One region of the Streptomyces sp. NPDC052496 genome, then DNA from elsewhere that is predicted to be linked to it. Evidence: riboswitches for the same ligand, from Rfam matches in the RefSeq annotation. Region 1 holds a riboswitch; the other holds the start of a gene.
The links. Region 1 has a riboswitch for cobalamin ahead of AB0L45_RS31880 (prenyltransferase/squalene oxidase repeat-containing protein). Riboswitches for the same ligand answer to the same signal wherever they lie in the genome.
Positions count from the first base shown of each region.

Region 1 (10,748 bases):
GCCCTGGAGGTTCATGAGCAGGCCGTACAGGACGGCGGAGACCGCGCCGTACGCCGCGAGCACGGCCAGTTCGCGGCGGCCGCGCAGCCGGTCAGGACCCGGCAGCAGGCCCGCGCCCGTCGCCACCCACCCCATCGACAGCATCTGGAACGGCAGCCACGGCCCCACGCCGCCCGTGAGCAGCGCGGAGGCGAACATCGACACCGAGCCGAGCACGAACCCGAAGCCCGGCCCCAGCACCCGCCCGGCCAGCACCATCAGGAAGAACATCGGCTCGATGCCGGCGGTGCCCGCGCCCAGCGGACGCATCGCCGCGCCCGCGGCGGCCAGTACGCCGAGCATGGCGATGGCCTTCGCGTCCAGACCGGGCGCGCCGCCCGCCGCCGAGGGCGCCGAGGTGTCGGCGATCGTGGCCATGACGACGGCGAGCAGCAGCGGCAGCAGCCCCGCGAACAGCCACGGCGCGTCCTTGGAGTGCGCCAGGCCGGAGGCGGAGTCGGCCAGCAGCGGCCAGCCGAAGGCCATCACGCCGATGACGGTGATCAGGGCGAGCGCGGCGACGGCCCGCGGGCCCAGCCGTACGGCCCGCGCCTGCCGGTCCGGCGGCGCGGCGGGGGGCGAGGGCGGGGAGGACGGCGAGGGGAGCGTACGGGTCATGCCGTGGCCTCCAGGGCGTGTGCGACCTGCGGCACGGTGAGCCACGGCAGCGGCGCGAGCACCTTGGAGACCTGCGGCGCGAAGGCGGGCGAGGAGACGACCACCTCGGCGGTCGGACCGTCCGCGACGACCTCGCCGTCCGCGAGGATGACGACGCGGTGCGCCAGCTCCGCGGCCAGCTCCACGTCGTGGGTGGCCAGGACGATCGCATGGCCCTCGGCGGCCAGCCCGCGCAGCAGCGCCACGAGACGGCCCTTGGCCGCGTAGTCCAGGCCGCGGGTCGGCTCGTCGAGCAGCAGCAGCGGCGGGCGGGCGGTCAGGACGACGGCCAGCGCGAGGGCGAGCCGCTGCCCCTCGGAGAGGTCGCGCGGGTGGGTGCCGTCCTGCACGTCGGGGAGGAGCCGGGTGACCAGGTCACGGCAGGTGCCCGGGGCGGCGTCCGCGTCGTGGTCGGCGGCGGCGCACTCGGCGGCGACGGTGTCCGCGTACAGCAGGTCGCGCGGCTCCTGCGGTACGAGGCCGACGTGCCGCAGCAGCGTACGCGGCGCGGTGCGGTGCGGAACCGCGCCGCCGACGCGCACCGAGCCCGCCGCGGGCTCGTGCATGCCGACGAGGGTGGTGAGCAGGGTGGACTTGCCCGCGCCGTTGCGGCCCATGAGGGCGACCGTCTCACCGGCGCGTACGGTCAGGCCGACGCGGTGCAGGGCGTCGGTCCGGCCGCGCCGTACGGAGAGGCCCACGGCCTCGGCGGCGGGCTGGGCGCCGGAGGCGGCCGGAAGCGGTGTGGGCTCCGGCGCGGACGCCGCGCCCGTCCCCGTACCGGCACCACCGCCACGCGCGTCGCTCCCGGTACGGCTGTCGCGGCGGCGCCACCAGCCCGAACGCTTACGGGGAGCGGTCGCCGCTCCGGCATCCCCGGCACCACCGGCATCCACGGGTGCCACAGCACCCGAGGACCCCCCGGCACCCGAGGACCCCCCGGCACCCGTGCCCCCCGGCTCCACCCCCGCCAGCCGCTCCCGCAGCGATGTCGCCTTGCGGCGGGCGTCGCGTACGGACAGCGGCAGCGGTGACCAGTGGGCGAGCCGGCCCAGGGCCACCACCGGCGGGTGGACGGGGGAGACGGCCATGATGTCGGCGGGCGCGCCGACGACCGGGGGCGCGCCGGGCGCGGGCAGCAGGATGACCTGGTCCGCGTACTGCACGACGCGCTCCAGCCGGTGTTCCGCCAGCAGGACCGTCGTGCCGAGGTCGTGCACCAGGCGTTGCAGCACGGCGAGCACCTCTTCGGCGGCGGCCGGGTCGAGGGCGGACGTCGGCTCGTCCAGGACCAGCGCCTTGGGGTGGGTGGTGAGCACCGAGCCGATGGCGACGCGCTGCTGCTGGCCGCCGGAGAGCGTGGTGATGGCGCGGTCGCGCAGGTCGGCGAGGCCGAGGAGGTCCAGGGTCTCCTCGACGCGGCGCCGCATGACGTCCGGGGCCAGGCCCAGCGACTCCATGCCGTAGGCGAGTTCGTCCTCGACGGTGTCGGTGACGAAGTGGGCGAGCGGGTCCTGGCCGACGGTGCCGACCACGTCGGCCAGTTCGCGCGGCTTGTGGGTGCGGGTGTCGCGGCCGGCCACGGTGACGCGGCCGCGCAGGGTGCCGCCGGTGAAGTGCGGTACGAGGCCGCACACGGCGTTCAGGACGGTGGACTTGCCGACGCCGGACGGGCCGACGAGCAGGCACAGTTCGCCCTCCGGGACGGTCAGGTCGACGCCCTGGACGGCGGGTTCCGCCGCGTCCCCGTAGGTGACCGACACCTGGTCGAAGCGGATCACTGGTCGGACTCCTTCGGGTGCGGCGGCAGTGGCGCGACGAACGCCGGGAGCAGGCCCACCAGGACGCCGGCCGCGGGCCACAGCGGGAGGACGGGGGCGGTGAGCGGGACGGCGGGCGGGTGCAGGGCGGCCGGGTCGGCGGAGTTCGCCCAGATCATCAGGGCGGCCACCGCGATGCCGGAGCCCGACACGAGCCAGGCGCGCACGCCCCAGCGGTCGGGACGGTAGCGGCTGCGTACGGACCGGCGGCCGCCCAGCCACAGCCCGCCGAGGGCCGCGACGAGCCCGGCGGCCAGCACCGGCAGGCCGTACGCCGCCCCCGTGTCGGCCAGCAGCCCGTACGTACCGGCGCAGACGCCGAGCAGGCCGCCGAGGGTGAGCGCGGTGGTGGTGTGCCGTACGGCGGGCGGTACCTGCGCCGTACGGCCGTAGCCGCGCGCGTCCATCGCCGCCGCCAGCGACACCGAACGCTCCAGCGCGCCCTCCAGGACCGGCAGCCCGACCTGGAGCAGCGCCTTGACGCCGCGGTCCGGGCGGCCGCGCAGTCGGCGCGCGGCGCGCAGCCGCTGTACGTCGGCGACGAGGTTGGGGGCGAAGGTCATCGCGACCACGACCGCGACGCCCGCCTCGTACAGGGCGCCCGGCAGCGACTTCAGCAACCGCGCCGGGCTGGCCAGCGCGTTGGCGGCGCCGACGCAGATCAGCAGGGTGCCCAGCTTCAGCCCGTCGTAGAACGCGAACAGCATGCCTTCCGCGGTGACCCGGCCGCCGATACGCACCCCGCGCGCCCACTCGGGCAGCGGCACTTCCGGCAGCGTGACCAGGGTGTGCGTCCCCGGGATCGGCGAGCCGAGGAAGAACGCGAAGACCAGCCGGATGCCGATGACCAGCAGCCCGAGCTTGAGGAACGCGCCGTACGAGCGGGCCCACGGCGCGTCCGTGCGGCGCGCCGCGACGACGTACCCGGCGACACCGACCAGCAGACCCAGCAGCAGCGGATTGGTCGTCCGGGACGCCGCGGTGGCCAGGCCCAGCGCCCACAGCCACCAGGCGCCCGCGTGCAGCGCGGTGGAGCGGGTGGCGCGGGGGACGCGGGCGCTCACCGGCGGCGCCGGCGGGCCTGCCACCCGGCCGCCGCGCCCAGGACGGCCACGACGGCGAGGCCACCGATCAGTCCGGCGGAGGGGCCGCCCGCGTCGTCGTCCGCCTCCTCGCCCGAGGCGGAGGCGCCGTCGGAAGCCCCGGGCTCCGGTGAACCGGAGCCGCTCCCGGCCCCCGGCCCCGCCTTCTCCGCGCACCCCGCCTTCGGATATCCGGCGATGGCGCACAGCAGCGCGTTCGTGTCGTACCGCAGCGGCCCCGCGACGGCGGCCAGCGCGTCACCGACCGTCCCGTCCTCGGGCAGCCGCGCGCACTCCGTACGGACCGGCGGCGGATTCTCCCCGGCCGGTGCCTCCGCCTTCGTGCCGAAGTCGAGGACCAGGCCGACGCGCTTCCTGCCGTCCTGGGCGGGGGTCGTGCCGCAGATCGCGTCGAAGTCCGCGGCACGGCGCGGCTTGCCGGCCGCCTTCGAGTCGGCGCCGACGGTGAAGCGGAAGCCCGCCACGGCGCCGTCCCGGGGGCGGCTGGTGGCCGGGCCCTCGGTCGCGTACGACCAGCCGCCGTCCCCGGAGGCCGGGGCGCCGGCGGCGGGCCCGTCCCAGAACGACCAGTAGCGGTACTCCTGCGCCTGGGCGGGCGCCGCGCCCAGGCCGGTGACCGTACCGGCCAGGGCCAGGGCGCCGAGGAGGCGCGCGGAGCGGGAGCGGGGCAGCGGCGGGCGTCGCATCAGAGGCCGTTCTTCTTCCGGCGGCCGCTGATCAGGAACCCGATGCCCACGCACGCGACGAACACGACGCCGAAGACCCACCACGCGCCGGAGCCCTGCTCGTCCTGGTCCTTGGCGTCCTTCTCGGGCGCGGCGGACGGCGCGGAGCTGCCGGCCGGCTTGGGGCCGGTGGCGTTCAGCTGCGCGACCAGGTCGGCGCCGCCGAAGGCGCGCGGGTCGGCGCCCGCGGCGTGCGCGGCCAGCACCAGCTGCGCGTACGCGGCCGGTCCGGCCTCCTTGGCCCAGTTCGCGGAGTTCTTCTGAAGCCACTGCAACGGCTTTTGCGCGGCGGCACCGTGCCCGCCCGCGGCGAGTGCCACGACGGCATCGGCGGTGTTGCCGACGTCCGGCTGGTCCCCGGCGCCGGGCATCGCGGACTTCAGGTGCTGCCCGCCCGCGCCGAGCTGCGCGACCAGGTAGGCCGCGCCGCCTTCGGAGGCCTGCTGCGGGTTCCGCTTCGGGTCCTCGCCCCCGGCGCACTTCAGGGGCTCGACCGGCTCGTCGACGTCCTTGCCCGCCGGGTCCACCACGAAGCCCTTGCCCAGCCCGCCGAGCACGGCGGCGGCCGTGGCGTCCGCGTTCGGGGCCAGCTTGCCGTCCTTGGGCTGGAAGGCGAACGCGCCGCGCTCCCCCTCCTTCGCGTCACAGCCCAGCTGGAAGGAGACCAGCGCGTCGTACGGGGACTTGTCGCCCTTCTTGACGGACTCCGGCTTCTGACCCGCGGCCTGGAGCGCGCCGATCACCACGGAGGTGGAGTTGGCGTCGCTGGGCGAGCCGCTCATCGAGGGCCAGCCGCCGTCGTCGTTCTGTACCGACTTCAGCCACTTCACGGCCTTCTGTACGGCGTCGTCGTGCCCGCCGAGCGCGGCCAGCGCCTGGACCGCGGCACCCGTCTGGTTGGTGTCCCGCATCGTCTTGTCGTCGCAGGCCTTCGCCGGTTCGGCGCGGTACGCGCTGAAGGCGCCGTCCGCGCACTGCTGTCCGGCGAGCCAGTCGACGCCCGCCACCGACGGACGCACCCCGACGGTGCGCTGCGCGAGGAGGGCGAGCGACTGCCGCCACACGCCGTCGTACTGCGGGTCCTTGGTGCCGTACAGCCCGTCGGGCAGCTTCGACGCCTTGGCGGCGGGCGCGGGGGAGTCGGCGGCCGCCACCGGGGCACCGGCCGCGCACAGCACGGCGGCCCCGGCCAGCGCCGCGGCGGCGCGCCGCGCCAGGGCGGCGAGGGTGGGGGCCGTGGAAGCCCTGGGGGCCGGGGAAGCCTGGGAAGCCGTGGTGGCCATCGGGTCGGTGCCTCTCGGGTCAGTTCGCTGCGGTGGGTCCGCGGTGGGCCGGTGTGGGTGCTGCGGTGGGTGCGCAGCCGCACTCGGACGCCCCGCCGCCCGCCGGTCGGTGACCGGCCGCGGTGGCACCGGGCTCAGCTCCGCATACCTCGACGGTGCCGCGCACCGGCCGTCCGCGCGAGGAGGCGCGGCCTGCCGGTGGCGGGAGCCTTGGTCGTGCCCCAGCGGGTGCTCCGGCTCACCGGGCGTACGGGGCCCGGCGCGGACGGCCGGTGCGCGGGATCTTCTCACGGTCCCGGCGGCGGCCGGTGCGGCGGTGCCGTACGTCCCGGATCACGGTTGCGGGTCAGCGCCGGATTTCCACCGGCTTCCCCCGATCGGGCACAGGATGAAATTGTCTCGCACACCTTAACCGGCGGGCCGGGGGAGACCCGGGCACGGGCCCGCCACCCGGCGCTCCCCCCGCTCCGCCTGCCGCCCGCTCCTCACACCGCCCGGTACGTCACCGGCTCCGGCCCCGGCACCGCCTCCGCCAGCCCCAGCCGCACCAGCCGCCGCAGATGCGCCTCCGCCTCCGAGACGGCGATGTTCCGCGACCCGTACGGAATCCGCTCCCACGGCCGGTTCCACTCCATGGCCTCGGCGAGCTGCCACGGCGTGCGGGGCACGGCCAGCAGCGCGCGCAGGCCGGCCAGCCGCTCCTCGTGGTGGGCGAGGAGCTCGCGTACCCGGCCGGGCGCGTCGGCGAAGGCGTGCTGGTGGGCGGGGAGCACCTCGGCGGGCGCGAGCCGGGCGACGCGTTCCAGGGAGGCCAGGTAGTCACCGAGGGGGTCGGTGACCGCCGTGTCGCCCGGGTCCTCGTACAGCCCGATGTGCGGGCTGATGCCCGGCAGCAGGTGGTCGCCGGAGAAGAGCCGGCCGTGGCCGGGCCGCCGCGCCGGATGCTCCTCCTCCAGGTGCAGGCACACGTGGCCGGGCGTGTGGCCGGGTGTCCAGACGGCGCGCAGCCTGCGGCCGGGCAGGTCGAGGAGCGCGTCGGGGGTGATCTCCCGGTCGGGCAGCGCGGCGCGCAGCCCGGGGAGCTCGCGCACCTGTCCGCGGGCGCGGGCCAGGCGCAGCGGTGCCAGGTGACTGTCGGGTGCCCCGGCCGCGGTCAGCTTGGCGATCAGGTAGTCCAGCCACCGGCCGGGTTCGGCCTCGCGGGTGCGGCGTACGACGGCGGTGTCCGCGGCGTGCATGGCGAGCCACGCGCCGGACGCCTCCCGTACGCGGGCGGAGAGGCCGTGGTGGTCGGGGTGGTGGTGGGTGAGGAGGACGCCGTACAGGTCGGTGACCTCGAAGCCGCAGGCGGCGATCCCGGCGGTCAGGGTGTCCCAGGCGTCCGGGTCGTCCCACCCGGTGTCCACCAGGACCGGGCCGCGGCCGGTCTCCAGGAGGTGGACGAGGGTGTGGCCGAGCGGGTTGTCCGGTATGGGGACGGCGATCGACCACACGCCGCCCCGGTGGTCGGTCACCCGGGGTCCGCCCGCCGCCGTTCCGGTCCGGGCCGCTGCCGTCATCCGCCGCACCTCCGCCTCCGCGCGGACGCGCCGCGCCCCCGTACCGAGCATTGCCCAGCATAACTAGAACTGGTATCAGTCCTGATGCGGCGTCAGAAAATCTGCGTACCGCTCCAGGTGCGTGATCACCCACCGGTCGACCCGCAGGAGGCGGCAGCCATGAGCGCACTCGTCGAGTACGAACAGCTCTACATAGGCGGCGAGTTCGCCGACCCGGCCGGCGGCGGCACCATCGAGGTGGTCTCGCCGCACACCGAGCAGGTCGTCGGCCGGGTGCCGCACGCCTCGCGCACCGACGTGGACCGGGCCGTCTCCGCGGCCCGCGCCTCCTTCGACTCCGGGGTGTGGGCGGACGCGCCGCTCACCGAACGGATCGCGGTGGTCACGCGCATCAAGGACGCCTTCGCCGCGCGCAGCGAGGAGATCGCCAGGGTCATCAGCACCGAGAACGGCACCCCGTACACCTCGGGTGTGATGGTGCAGGCGCTGGCCTCCGTGCTGGCGTGGGACGCGGCGCTCACCGTCGCCCGGGACTTCCCGTTCGAGGAGCGCCGGGCCGGTGTGCTCGGGCCGCTGCTGGTGCGGCGCGAGCCGGCCGGTGTGGTGGCGGCCGTGGTGCCGTGGAACGTGCCGCAGTTCACCGCGGCGGCCAAGCTGGCGCCGGCGCTGCTGGCCGGGTGCTCGGTGGTGCTCAAGGTGTCGCCCGAGACACCGCTGGACGCCTATCTGCTCGCGGACATCGCGAGCGGGGCCGGGCTGCCCCCGGGGGTGCTGTCCATCCTCCCGGCGGACCGCGAGGTGAGCGAGTACCTGGTCGGGCACCCGGACGTGGACAAGGTGGCGTTCACCGGGTCGGTCGCGGCGGGCAAGCGCGTCATGGAGGTCGCGGCGTGCAACCTGACGCGGGTGACGCTGGAACTGGGCGGCAAGTCGGCCGCCGTCATCCTGCCGGACGCCGACCTGGACGCGGCGGTGGCGGGCATCGTGCCGTACGCGTACCTGGTCAACGGGCAGGCGTGCATCGCGCAGTCGCGCATCCTGGCGCCGCGCGAGCGCTACGACGAGGTCGCCGAACGCCTCGCCGCCGCCGCGTCCGCCCTGCGCGTGGGTGATCCGCTGGACCCGGCCACCGAGGTCGGTCCGCTGGTCACCCGGCGCCAGCAGCAGCGTTCGCTGGACTACGTCGCGCTCGGGCAGCGCGAGGGCGCCAAGATCCTGACCGGCGGCGGGCGGCCGGAGGGGCTGGAGACCGGCTGGTACGTCGAGCCGACCCTGTTCGGCGAGGTGTCCAGCGCCATGCGCATCGCCCGCGAGGAGATCTTCGGTCCGGTGATCTGCCTGCTGCCGTACGAGGGCGAGGAGGAGGCCGTCCGGATCGCCAACGACTCCGACTACGGGCTGTCCGGCTCGGTGTGGACCGCGGACACCGAGCACGGCATCGACGTGGCGCGGCGGGTGCGCACCGGCACGTACTCCGTGAACACCTTCAGCATCGACATGCTCGGCCCGTTCGGCGGCTACAAGAACTCCGGCATCGGGCGGGAGTTCGGGCCCGAGGGCTTCGGGGAGTACCTGGAGCACAAGATGATTCACCTGCCGGCGGAAGGGTGAGGGGAGGACCGCGTGAACGGCACGAGCGGCAAGGACGAGCGGGCCGGGGCGCCCGGCCGCTGGCACGTCGAGGTCGACCGGAGCGTGTGCATCGGCTCCGGCCTGTGCGTGGCCACCGCCCCCGACGGCTTCGAGCTGGACACGGCGCGCCAGTCGCACCCCGTACATCCCGAGTGCGACGCGTGCGACGACGTGCTGGCGGCGGCCGAGGGCTGCCCCGTCGAGGCGATCACCGTACGGCTCGCCGCCACGGGAGAGGTGGTCTTCCCGCCGGAGGAGTGAGCGGCTTCCGGCCACCGGGGGCGGCGCGCCCTCCCTCTGGGCGGTACGGGTGCGAGGCCCGCGCCCACCGGTACGTACCGTCAGTAACCCGTGAACTTCTCACGGTCACCTCGTGACATCTGGGACTGTTAACGGCCCGCGGCGGCGTGGAAATCTCGATGCCACGCCGCCGAGGGGGGAGACGATGGACAAGCGGTACGAGGTGTACTGTCTCGCCGACAGAATCTTCTACGAGACACCGGACCGTCTGTCCGCCGGGAACGGAACCGCGTCCGGCAGTGGCCCTCTCTACGAAGCGGCCCAGCGCGCAGTCCCCGAAGGGTGGCGGTGTTTCCTCTCCGGGGACTGGCTCCACGTGAACCCCGTCGACGCCGACGGACAGCCGCGGCCCGAACTGCCCGCGCAGGGCTGGAAGATCCACGTCTCCGCCTGTACGGAGAACGCCGAGAAGACCGCCTCCCAGGTGTGGGACTACTGCGTCGACCGGCTGATCCCGTTCAAGTTCGTGCCCGGGCCGCGCCCGATGCACATGCGCAACTCCAAGTACGCCGACCGCGGCGGGAGCGGCAAGTTCGCCACCATCTACCCGTCGGACGAGCGGCAGCTGCACACCGTGCTGCGCGAGCTGGGCGCGCTGCTGGACGGCCAGGCCGGCCCGTACATCCTCACCGACCTGCGGTGGCAGAACGGGCCGCTGTACGTACGCTACGGCGGCTTCGCGCGGCGCTTCTGCGTCGACGAGCACGGCAGCCTCGTCGGGGCGATCGAGAACCCCGAGGGCAAGCTGGTGCCCGACCGGCGCGAGCCGCGCTTCCAGCCGCCGGAGTGGGTGACGCTGCCGGACTTCCTGGCCCCGCAGCTCGCCGCCCGCAACTCCACCACCGTCACTGACCTGCCGTACCAGATCGAGTCGGCACTGCACTTCTCCAACGGCGGCGGCGTCTACCTGGGGCGCGACCGGCGCACCGGCGACAAGGTGGTGCTCAAGGAGGCGCGTCCGCACGCCGGCCTGGCCGCCGACGGCGCCGACGCGGTGACCCGCCTGGAGCGTGAACGGGCCGCCCTGGAGAAGCTGTCCGGGAGCGGCGTGGCGCCGGAGGTGCGGGACTGGTTCCTCCTGGACGACCACCGCTTCCTGGTCATGGACTTCCTGGAGGGGCGCACCCTCAACGCCTTCTTCGCCGAGCGGCACCCGCTGACGACGGCCTCCCCGAGCCCGCAGCGGCTCGCCGAGTACACCCGCTGGGCGCTGGACGTCCACGCGGCGGTCGAGGAAGCGGTCGCCGTCCTGCACCGCCACGGCGTCGTCTTCAACGACCTGCACATGTTCAACATCATGGTCGATTTCGACGAACGCGGCGTACGGCTGCTGGACTTCGAGGCGGCGGCGGTGGACGGCGCGAAGCTGCGCCAGACCCTGGCCCACCCGGGCTTCATGGCGCCGGCCGACCGGTCCGGCGCCGACGTGGACCGCTACGCGCTGGCCTGCCTGCGGATCGCCCTGTTCCTGCCGATGACCTCGCTGCTGGTGATCGACCGGGACAAGGCCGCGCACCTCGCCGAGGTCGTGGCGCACGAATTCCCGGACGTACCCGCGGAATTCCTGGCCGGGGCGGTCGAGGTGATCCAGGGGCCGCCGGACGCGACCACCGCGGACGACGGGACGAAG
Region 1 covers NZ_JBFAUH010000029.1:42,029-52,776, reverse strand. Annotated here, with positions in the region: gene AB0L45_RS31900 (ECF transporter S component) at 1-657, opposite strand, end outside; gene AB0L45_RS31895 (ATP-binding cassette domain-containing protein) at 654-2,477, opposite strand; gene AB0L45_RS31890 (CbiQ family ECF transporter T component) at 2,474-3,604, opposite strand; gene AB0L45_RS31885 (SCO2322 family protein) at 3,577-4,305, opposite strand; gene AB0L45_RS31880 (prenyltransferase/squalene oxidase repeat-containing protein) at 4,305-5,627, opposite strand; cobalamin riboswitch at 5,833-6,031, opposite strand; gene AB0L45_RS31875 (MBL fold metallo-hydrolase) at 6,113-7,186, opposite strand; gene AB0L45_RS31870 (aldehyde dehydrogenase) at 7,346-8,797, shown strand; gene AB0L45_RS31865 (ferredoxin) at 8,810-9,079, shown strand; gene lanKC (class III lanthionine synthetase LanKC) at 9,264-10,748, shown strand, end outside.

Region 2 (10,748 bases), on a different contig from region 1:
CCGACGAGCGCGGCGCGCCCGTGAAGGGCCGCACGGGCACGCCCGGGTCTGCGGGCGTTCCTAGTGGAACTGCTCCTCTTCGGTCGAGCCGCGCAGCGCGGTCGTCTCGGAGGCGGGGTGGACGGCGGACGCGACCAGGTCGAAGTAACCGGTGCCGACCTCGCGCTGGTGCTTGACGGCGGTGAAGCCGTGCTCTTGGGCGGCGAACTCGCGTTCCTGGAGGTCGACGTAGGCGGTCATGCCGTGTTCGGCGTAGCCGCGGGCGAGGTCGAACATGCCGTGGTTGAGGGAGTGGAAGCCGGCCAGGGTGATGAACTGGAAGCGGTAGCCCATCGCGCCCAGCTCGCGCTGGAACTTGGCGATCTGGTCGTCGTCCAGCGCCGCCTTCCAGTTGAAGGACGGCGAGCAGTTGTAGGCCAGCAGCTGGTCGGGGTACCGGGCGTGGATCGCCTCGGCGAACTCGCGGGCCTGGGCCAGGTCGGGGGTGCCGGTCTCCATCCACAGCAGGTCCGCGTACGGGGCGTACGCCAGGCCGCGGGCGATCGCCGGGGCCATGCCGTTCTCGACGCGGTAGAAGCCCTCGGCGGTGCGCCCGCCGGTGCAGAAACGGGCGTCGGCCTCGTCGACGTCGCTGGTCAGCAGGTTGGCGGCGAGGGCGTCGGTACGGGCGACGATGACGGTGGGCACGTCGGCGATGTCGGCGGCCAGGCGGGCCGCGCCCAGCGTGCGGATGTGCTGGGAGGTGGGCACCAGCACCTTGCCGCCGAGGTGGCCGCACTTCTTCTCCGAGGCGAGCTGGTCCTCGTAGTGGATACCGGCCGCGCCCGCCTCGATCATGGCCTTGGTCAGCTCGAAGGCGTTGAGCGGGCCACCGAAACCGGCCTCGGCGTCGGCGACGACCGGGACCAGCCAGTCGGTGGTGTCGCCCGCGCCTTCGGCGGTGGCGATCTGGTCGGCGCGCAGCAGCGCGTTGTTGATGCGGCGCACCACCTGGGGCACCGAGTTGGCCGGGTACAGGCTCTGGTCGGGGTAGGTGTGGCCGGCCTGGTTGGCGTCGGCGGCGACCTGCCAGCCCGAGAGGTAGACGGCCTGGAGCCCGGCCTTGACCTGCTGCACGGCCTGGCCGCCGGTGAGCGCGCCGAGGGCGTGGAGGTAGTCCCGCTCGTGCAACTGGCGCCACAGGCGTTCGGCGCCGCGGCGGGCCAGGGTGTGTTCCTCGCGGACGCTGCCGGACAGCCGCACCACGTCGGCTGCGCTGTGCGTACGGGTGGTGCCCTGCCATCGTGGGTCGGTCGCCCACTGCCGGGCCAGTTCCTCGGCCGTCTTGGTACCTGCCTGTGCCATGACCATCTCCCGGGTGTTCGCTCGCGGCTGCTGCGTGACTGTTGGACGGGTGGCCGGCGAAGGGTGCGAATCTTCGGCACCGCGTGCCATACCTGTGCCCGTCATCTGCTGGCGTGCGGCCCCCGGACGTCCCGATGGCGCGGTGAGCAATGATGCCGGGGGCCGCCGCACTGCCGACTCTGGCAGTGGCACTCGGTGCCATCAACCGTGGCCCGTTGCCAAGTCCTGCCCCTCTTCGGCAGCCGAATTGCCAAGGTTGCGAAGGCCCGTGGCAGCCGCACGGCGGTTAGGGTCTGCGGGGTGACGGCAGCAGCGACCGAGGGGGCACCGTGAGCAAGGTCTACGCCGGGGCGCGGCTGCGGCGGCTGCGGGAGGAGCGCGGGTTCAGCCAGGCAGCGCTGGCCCGCGTGCTGGCCATCTCACCCAGTTACCTGAACCAGATGGAGCACGACTCCCGGCCGCTGACCGTGCCCGTACTGCTGCGGCTGACCGAGACGTTCGGGGTGGACCCCGGCTTCTTCTCCGAGCGCGACACCAGCCGGACCCTCGCCGACCTGCGCGAGGCCCTGGCCGACGAGCTGGCCGCCGGCCGGGTCTCCCCCACCACCTGTCGGAACTCGCCGCGCGGCAGCCCGCGGTGGCGTCCGTCCTGCTCGGCCTGGGGCGGCGCAACCAGGCGCTGACCGAGCGGCTGGCGGAGCTGGCGGAGGGCCGGGACGGCGGCAGCGCCGACCCGGCCGTGCCGCTGTCGCCGCACGAGGAGATCCGCGAGTTCTTCTACCGGCGCCAGAACTACCTGCACGAAGCCGACACCGCGGCCGAGGAACTCGCCGCCGAGCTCGGCATCCGCCCCGGCGAGGTGCAGCGCGCCCTGTCCGCCCGCCTCACCGAGCGGCACGGCGTACGCCTCGTCGACACGCCCGACGGGCCGCTGCACCACTACGACCCGGCCGCCCGGGTGCTGCGCCTGTCGGCCGGGCTGCGGCCCGGGCAGCGCGCCTTTCGCACGGCCACCCAGCTGGCGCTGCTGGAGGCCGGTGACGAGCTGTCGCGGCTCGCGTCGGAGGACTTCGAGGAGGGCACGACGGCCTGGTCGCTGGCCCGGATCGGTGTCGCGAACTACTTCGCGGCGGCGCTGGTGCTGCCGTACGGCCCGTTCCACGCCGCGGCCGAGGAGCTGCGCTACGACATCGAGCGGCTGACCGACCGCTTCGGCCTCGGCTACGAGACGGTGTGCCACCGGCTGAGCACCCTGCAACGCCCGCGCCGGCGCGGGGTTCCGTTCTCCTTCGTCCGCGTCGACCGGGCCGGGAACATGTCCAAACGGCAGTCCGCCACCGGCTTCCACTTCTCCCGCGCCGGCGGCACCTGCCCCCTGTGGAACGTCTACGAGGCGTTCACCGCGCCCAGCCGCATCCACGTACAGATCGCCGCCATGCCCGACGGCCGCCGCTACCTGTGGACGGCCCGCACCGTCACCCGGCACCGGGGCGGCTGGGGCGATCCCGGCAAGACCTTCGCCATCGGCCTCGGCTGCGAGATCCGGCACGCGTCCCGGCTGGTCTACTCCGACGGCCTGGACCTGGACAACGCCGCGGCGGCCACGCCCATCGGCATGGGCTGCCGGGTCTGCGAACGCCTCGCCTGCCCGCAGCGTGCCGTGCCGCCGCTCGGCCGGGCGCCGGCCATCGACGAGAACAGCAGTACGTTCGTGCCGTATCCCGTACGGGAAGGGTGACGGCCCACCAAGTCCGTCGAACCCACCGAGCCCACCGATCCTGCCGATCCGCCCGACCCACCGGCTTCCGCCGATCCCACCGGTCCCGCCGCCAGGCCCCCTGGACTTACTAGGACGCCCAACTATATGTTCGTGACGTAGGCCCGCGGTGCAGGGAAGCCGGTGCGAATCCGGCGTGGTCCCGCCACTGTGACCGGGGAGTGCGACGCCGAGCAACACGCCACTGACGCAGCTGCGTCGGGAAGGCGGGCGGCGCGCGGTGATCCGGAAGCCAGGATACCGGCCGTGGGTGTTCTTTCCGTGTTGTCCACGAGGATGGAGCAGACACGCATGGCATCGGTGCGTACCCACAGCCCAGGTGATCCGGCCCGGCCCGCGGCACCGCCCGCGCGCTGACACTGCCACGCCTTCCGCGTCCCACGGCCCCGTCACGGTCCGCGCGCCCCCGCGCCGGCCGTGGGCCCGGCCGTGCCATCCCCGGATCTCACCTGACGAGAGCAGGCCCTCCATGGTCCGAGAACTGACCCATTTCATCGGCGGCAAGCCCACACCGGGAACCTCGGGTGCGCACGGCGACGTGTACGACCCCAACACCGGCACCGTGCAGGCCCGCGTCCCGCTCGCGGACCGGGCCGAGACGGAGGCGGCGATCGCCGACGCCGCGGCGGCCCAGCCGGAGTGGGGCGAGTGGAACCCGCAGCGGCGCGCCCGGGTGCTGCTGAACTTCCTGCGCCTGGTCGAGGGCGAGCGGGACGCGCTGGCCCGGCTGCTGTCCGGCGAGCACGGCAAGACCGTCGCGGACGCGCACGGCGACCTCCAGCGCGGGCTGGAGGTGGTGGAGTTCGCGGCCGGGATCCCGCACCTGCTCAAGGGCGAGTTCACCGACAACGCCGGGACCGGCATCGACGTGCACTCGCTGCGCCGCCCGGTCGGTGTGGTGGCCGGGATCACCCCGTTCAACTTCCCGGCGATGATTCCGCTGTGGAAGGCCGCGCCGGCCATCGCCTGCGGCAACGCGTTCATCCTGAAGCCGTCCGAGCGGGCGCCTTCGGTGCCGCTGCGGCTGGCCGAGCTGTTCCTGGAGGCGGGGCTGCCGCCGGGCGTCCTCAACGTCGTGCACGGCGGCAAGGAGTCGGTGGACACGCTGCTGGAGGACCCGCGCGTCGAGGCGCTCGGCTTCGTCGGCTCCACGCCCGTCGCCGCGCACATCTACGCGACCGCCGCCGCGCACGGCAAGCGCGCCCAGTGCTTCGGCGGCGCCAAGAACCACCTGATCGTGATGCCGGACGCGGACCTGGACCAGGCGGTGGATGCGCTGGTCGGCGCCGGTTACGGGTCGGCGGGTGAGCGCTGCATGGCGGTCTCGGTCGCCGTACCGGTGGGCGAGGAGACCGCGGACGCGCTGGTGGCGCGGCTGACGGAGCGGGTCGGCAGGCTGCGCATCGGCCGTTCGGACGATCCGCACGCCGACTTCGGGCCGCTGGTCGGCCGGGACGCGCTGGACCGGGTCCGGGCGTACGTGGACCTGGGCGTCGCCGAGGGCGCGGAACTCCTCGTGGACGGCCGGGACTTCGTCCTGCCGGGACACGAGGGCGGCTTCTTCGCGGGCGCCTCGCTCTTCGACCGGGTCACCCCGGACATGCGGATCTACCAGGAGGAGATCTTCGGCCCGGTCCTGTCGGTGGTCCGGGCGGCGGACTACGAGGAGGCGCTGCGGCTGCCCACGGAGCACCCGTACGGCAACGGCGTGTCGCTCTTCACCCGCGACGGTGACACCGCGCGGGACTTCAGCCGCCGGGTGAACACCGGCATGATCGGCGTGAACGTGCCGATCCCGGTGCCGGTCGCGTACCACACCTTCGGCGGCTGGAAGCGGTCCGGCTTCGGCGACCTGAACCAGCACGGCCCGGACGCGGTCCGCTTCTACACCCGTACGAAGACCGTCACCTCGCGCTGGCCCTCCGGGGTCAAGGAGGGCGCGAGCTTCACCCTCCCGACGATGGGCTGAGCGCGATGAGCGTCATGACCACCACCACGGCTGCCTCGCTGACCTCGCTCACCGCCGACCAGCTCGCCATCGTCGAGACCACGCTGGACTTCGCGCAGGAGCACATCGCGCCGCACGCCGTGGCCTGGGACCAGGACAAGCACTTCCCCGTGGACGTGCTGCGCAAGGCCGCCGGGCTCGGGCTCGGCGGGATCTACGTACGGGAGGAGCACGGCGGCTCCGCGCTGAGCCGCGCGGACGGCGTGCTGGTCTTCGAGGTGCTGGCCACCGCCTGCCCGTCCATCGCGGGCTACCTCTCCATCCACAACATGGTCGCCTGGATGATCGACCGGTACGGCGACGACGCACAGCGCGCCCGCCGGCTGCCGGGCCTGTGCTCGATGGCGGACCTGGGCAGCTACTGCCTGACCGAGCCGGGCGCCGGATCGGACGCGGCGGCGCTGCGCACGCGTGCGGTGCGTGACGGCGACGCGTACGTGCTGACCGGCGTGAAGCAGTTCATCTCCGGCGCCGGGGCCTCGCAGGTGTACGTGGTGATGGCCCGTACCGGCGAGGAGGGGCCGGGCGGCATCTCGGCGTTCGTCGTCGAGCGGGACGATCCGGGGCTGTCGTTCGGTGCCGACGAGAAGAAGATGGGCTGGAACGCGCAGCCGACCCGGCAGGTGATCCTCGACGAGGTCCGTGTCCCCGCGGACCGGCGGCTCGGCGCGGAGGGCGACGGCTTCCGCATCGCGATGAACGGCCTCAACGGCGGCCGGCTCGGCATCGCCGCCTGCTCCCTCGGCGGCGGACAGAGCGCGCTGCACGCGGCGCAGGCGTACCTCGCGGACCGGGAGGCGTTCGGGGGCCGGCTGCTGGACGCGCAGGCGCTGCAGTTCCGGCTCGCCGACATGGCGACCGAGCTGGCCGCCGCCCGTGCGCTGGTGCGGCAGGCGGCCGAGGCGCTGGACCGGGCCGATCCGCAGGCGCCCCAGCTGTGCGCGATGGCCAAACGGTTCGCCACCGACACGGGTTATGCCGTCGCCGACCGTGCGCTGCAGCTGCACGGCGGCTATGGCTACCTGAGTGAGTACGGCATGGAGAAGATCGTCCGCGATCTTCGGGTGCACCAGATCCTGGAAGGGACGAACGAGATCATGCGCTTGATCGTGGCCCGCGGGCTGACCGGGGCGGGGACCGGCGGGGGCAGCCGCGCCAAGGCCGGAACGGGGGCCGCCCGATGACCGGCGACCACCCCGTAGGGGACGGCTCCGCGCCCGGCGCCTCCGTACTGCTGCGGACCGAGGGCCGCGCGGCCTACCTCACCCTCAACCGCCCCAAGGCCCTCAACGCCCTCGACCATCCCATGGTGCGCCGCATCGACGCGGCCCTGACCGAGTGGGAGGGCGACCCCGCGGTCGAGACCGTGGTGATCACCGGTGCGGGTGCGCGCGGGCTGTGCGCGGGCGGCGACATCCGCGCCATCCATGAGGACGCGCGGTCCGGGGCCGGCACCGCCTCCGCCGCGTTCTGGCGCGACGAGTACCGGCTCAACGCCCGTATCGCGCGCTTCCCCAAGCCGTACGTCGCCGTCATGGACGGCATCGTGATGGGCGGCGGCGTCGGCGTCTCGGCGCACGGCAGCGTACGGATCGTCACCGAGCGGTCCCAGGTCGCCATGCCCGAGACCGGCATCGGCTTCGTCCCGGACGTCGGCGGCACGTATCTGCTGGCGCTGGCGCCCGGCGAGCTGGGCACCCACCTGGCGCTGACCGGGACGGCCGTGGGCGCCGGCGACGCGCTGCTGTGCGGGCTCGCCGACCACTTCGTCCCTTCCGAGGCGCTGGAACCGCTGCTGTCGGACCTCGCCACCGCCCCGGTGCCCGAGGTGCTGCCGCGGTACGTGCGGGACGCGCCCGAGGGCGGCCTGGCGGCCCAGCGGGAGTGGATCGACCCCTGCTACGCGGCCGGCACCGTCGAGGAGATCGTCGACCGGCTGCTCGGCAGCGGCGTCCCGGAGGCCAAGGAGGCCGCCGAGACGCTGCTCGCCAAGTCCCCCACCTCCCTGAAGGTGACCCTGGCGGCGCTGCGCCGGGCCCGTGACCTGGGGCCGCTGGAGCGGGTCCTGGACCAGGAGTACCGCGTCTCGTGCGCGGCGCTGGCCGCGCCCGACCTGGTCGAGGGCATCCGCGCCCAGGTGATCGACAAGGACCGTACGCCGCGCTGGTCCCCCGCCTCCCTCGCCGAGGTCTCGGACGAGGACGTGGCCCGCTTCTTCGCCCCGCTCGGCGACGACGAGCTGGGACTCGCCGACGGCGCCGGGACGCAGGAGGTGCCGTGGTGAACGCGGAGGCACAGGGCGGGAGCGGCGCCCCCGTCCCGATCGGCTTCATCGGACTCGGCAACATGGGCGGTCCGATGGCGGCCAATCTGGTCAAGGCCGGTCACCGGGTGACCGGTTTCGATCTCGCACCGGAGGCGCTGGCGGCAGCGGCCGAGACCGGTGTCGAACCCGCCGGATCGGCACCGGCCGCCGTGGCGGACGCGGCCGTGGTGATCACCATGCTGCCCGCCGGACGGCACGTCCTGGCCCTCTACCAGGACGGCGGGCTGCTCGCGGCAGCCCGTCCCGGCACCCTGTTCATCGACTGCTCCACCATCGACGTGGCCGACGCCCGCGGCGCCCACGAGGCCGCCGTACGCGCCGGTCATCAGGCCCTGGACGCCCCGGTGTCGGGCGGCGTGGTGGGCGCCGAGGCGGGCACGCTGACGTTCATGGCGGGCGGCGGACCGGCCGAGTTCACGCGGGCCGAGCCGCTGCTCGCGGCGATGGGCAGGAAGGCGGTGCACTGCGGCGCGGCGGGCGCCGGGCAGGCCGCGAAGATCTGCAACAACATGATCCTCGGGATATCGATGATCGGGGTCAGCGAGGCGTTCGTCCTCGGGGAGAGCCTGGGCCTGTCCCACCAGGCCCTGTACGACGTGGCCTCCACCGCCAGCGGCCAGTGCTGGGCGCTGAGCGTCAACTGCCCGGTGCCGGGCCCGGTACCCGGCAGCCCCGCCAACCACGGCTACCGGCCCGGCTTCGCGGCCCCCCTCATGGCCAAGGACCTGGGCCTGGCCGCCGACGCGGTCCGCGCGGGCGGCGTACAAGCCGAATTCGGCCTACGCGCAGCCGAGTTGTACGCGGCGTTCGCCGAAGGCGAGGGCGCGGCGGACGACTTCTCCGGCATCGTCCGCACCATCCGGCAACGGTCCGGCACCGCGCCGCAGGCACAGCACACCGCCCCGGAAGCCCCGCAGACCGAGCAGAACGGAACACCCGCATGACCGACACCACTCCGGCCGCCACCGAGACCCAGCCCTACGAGACGATCCTCGTGGAGCGCACCGGCCGTACCGCGCTGCTCACCCTCAACCGCCCCGAGGCACTCAACGCCCTCAACCGCCAGCTCATGACCGAGGTCGTGGCGGCCACCGAGGAACTGGACCGCGACCCGGACATCGGCTGCATCATCATCACCGGCTCGGCGAAGGCGTTCGCCGCCGGGGCCGACATCAAGGAGATGCGGCCGCGCTCGTACATGGACATGTACCTCAGCGACTGGTTCACCGCCTGGGACCGGCTGGGCGCCCTGCGCACACCGACCATCGCCGCAGTGGCCGGCCACGCCCTGGGCGGCGGCTGCGAACTGGCCATGCTCTGCGACATCCTGCTCGCCGCCGACACCGCCGTCTTCGGCCAACCGGAGATCAAACTGGGCGTCATCCCCGGCATCGGCGGCTCCCAGCGGCTGACCCGCGCCATCGGCAAGGCCAAGGCGATGGACCTGTGCCTGACCGGCCGCACCATGAACGCGACAGAGGCCGAGCGGTCCGGGCTCGTCTCCCGCGTCGTACCGGCCACCGACCTCCTGACCGAGGCCCACACTGTCGCCGACCAGGTGGCGGCGATGTCCGCCCCGGTCACCATGATGGCCAAGGAAGCCGTCAACCGCGCCTTCGAAACCACCCTCACCGAGGGCGTCCGCTTCGAACGCCGCCTGTTCCACGCGGTGTTCGCCACCGAGGACCAGAAGGAGGGCATGACGGCGTTCGTGGAGAAGCGGGGGGCGGAGTTCAGGCACTGCTGAGGCCCTTCCGCAGTCGCGGCACGGCCGAAACGACCTCCCCCCTGGCAGTCGCTGGCTAAGGTGATCCTCTTGAAAGCTCAAGTGCATCACTGTAGTTGGCGACCGGGGCGAGGGATCGATGGAAGCACGGGAAACGACGTTCGAGCGGCTGATCCAGGGAGACAACCAGTTCCAGATCCCGCTGTATCAGCGCACGTACAGCTGGGACGCCAAGGACCACCAGCGACTGTGGGACGACTTGTTACAGCAGGTCACCGTGGGCACCGGTGACGCGCCGGCCGGGCACTTCCTCGGGTCGCTGGTGCTCGATCCCCGGCCTCCGCTGCCGGACACGGTCCAGCGGTGGGTCGTCATCGACGGGCAGCAGCGGCTGACGACGCTGATGTTGCTGGCCTGCGCGATCCGCGACCATGTGCGCGCCTTCGACGCCGGCCGGGCCGAACTCGTCCACCGCCGGTACCTGGTCAACGAAGAGGACTACACCGGGCTCGACGCTTACCGCCTGCTGCCGACCCAGGCCGACCGGCCGTCGTACCTCGCCTGCGTGAACAGCGACCCCACGGCGGGCGGGGAGGACAGCATCGGTGTCGCCTACCGGTTCTTCCGGGCCGCGCTGACCGAGTACGACCCGGTGGGCGAGTGGGAGGCGGTGCGCCACATCGACCAGGCGCTGCGCCACCGGCTGACGTTGGTGACGATCACGGCCGGGCCGCAGGACAACGCCTTCCGGATCTTCGAATCGCTCAACAACACCGGCAAGTCGCTCAGCCAGGCCGACCTGCTGCGCAACTACGTGTTCATGCAGCTGCCGGCCCTCGGCGAGCAGGTCTACGACCGCGTGTGGCTGCCGCTGCAGAGCGAACTCGGGCCGGAGCGGCTGACCATGCTCGCCTGGCTCGACCTGGTGCTCCAGGGCCAGAGCCGGCTGACCGTCAGCGAGGTCTACGAGGGACAGCGGCGCCGGATGGGCCGGATCGTGGCCGCGGCGGGCGAGGAGGGGCTGCGGGAGGACCTCACCCGGTTGCGCCGCCTCGGCCACCTCCTCCTGCGGGTCTTCGAACCCGACCGGGAACCGTGCGCGGAGCTGCGGGCGGTCCTGGAGCGGCTCGTGCGGTGGGGCGGCGAGGCGCACTACCCGCCCGCGCTCCATGTACTGGACCAGGTGGACCGGGGCACGACGGAGACCGCACAGGCCGTCGAAGCACTGAGCTGTGTGGAGAGCTTCCTGGTCCGGCGCATGATCTGCCGCGAACCCTCGCACAGCGTCCGGCAGATTCTGGCCGCCGTGCCTTCGGCACTGGAGCGGGACCGGCCGCTGCACGAGGCGATGCGGCGCTATCTGTCCGGACCGCGGCGGGGGTGGCCACGGGACGAAGAACTGGCCGAGGCGATCCGCACGCAGCCGTTCTACTGGCAGGGCAGCAGCCGGCACCGCGCCTACGTGCTGCGGCGCCTGGAGGAGGACTACGCGTCTCCGGAGCCCGTCGATTTCTCACGGGCCTCGACGTCGATCGAGCACGTCCTGCCGCAGCGGCCGGGACAGGAG
Region 2 covers NZ_JBFAUH010000017.1:146,372-157,119, forward strand. Annotated here, with positions in the region: gene aceA (isocitrate lyase) at 61-1,344, opposite strand; partial or broken gene AB0L45_RS23220 (short-chain fatty acyl-CoA regulator family protein) at 1,674-3,082, shown strand; cobalamin riboswitch at 3,205-3,385, shown strand; gene AB0L45_RS23225 (CoA-acylating methylmalonate-semialdehyde dehydrogenase) at 3,591-5,090, shown strand; gene AB0L45_RS23230 (acyl-CoA dehydrogenase family protein) at 5,105-6,313, shown strand; gene AB0L45_RS23235 (enoyl-CoA hydratase/isomerase family protein) at 6,310-7,413, shown strand; gene mmsB (3-hydroxyisobutyrate dehydrogenase) at 7,410-8,399, shown strand; gene AB0L45_RS23245 (enoyl-CoA hydratase) at 8,396-9,202, shown strand; gene AB0L45_RS23250 (DUF262 domain-containing protein) at 9,321-10,748, shown strand, end outside.
Region 2: linked by a shared signal. The riboswitch ahead of AB0L45_RS23225 (CoA-acylating methylmalonate-semialdehyde dehydrogenase) and the one ahead of AB0L45_RS31880 (prenyltransferase/squalene oxidase repeat-containing protein) in region 1 are both predicted to bind cobalamin.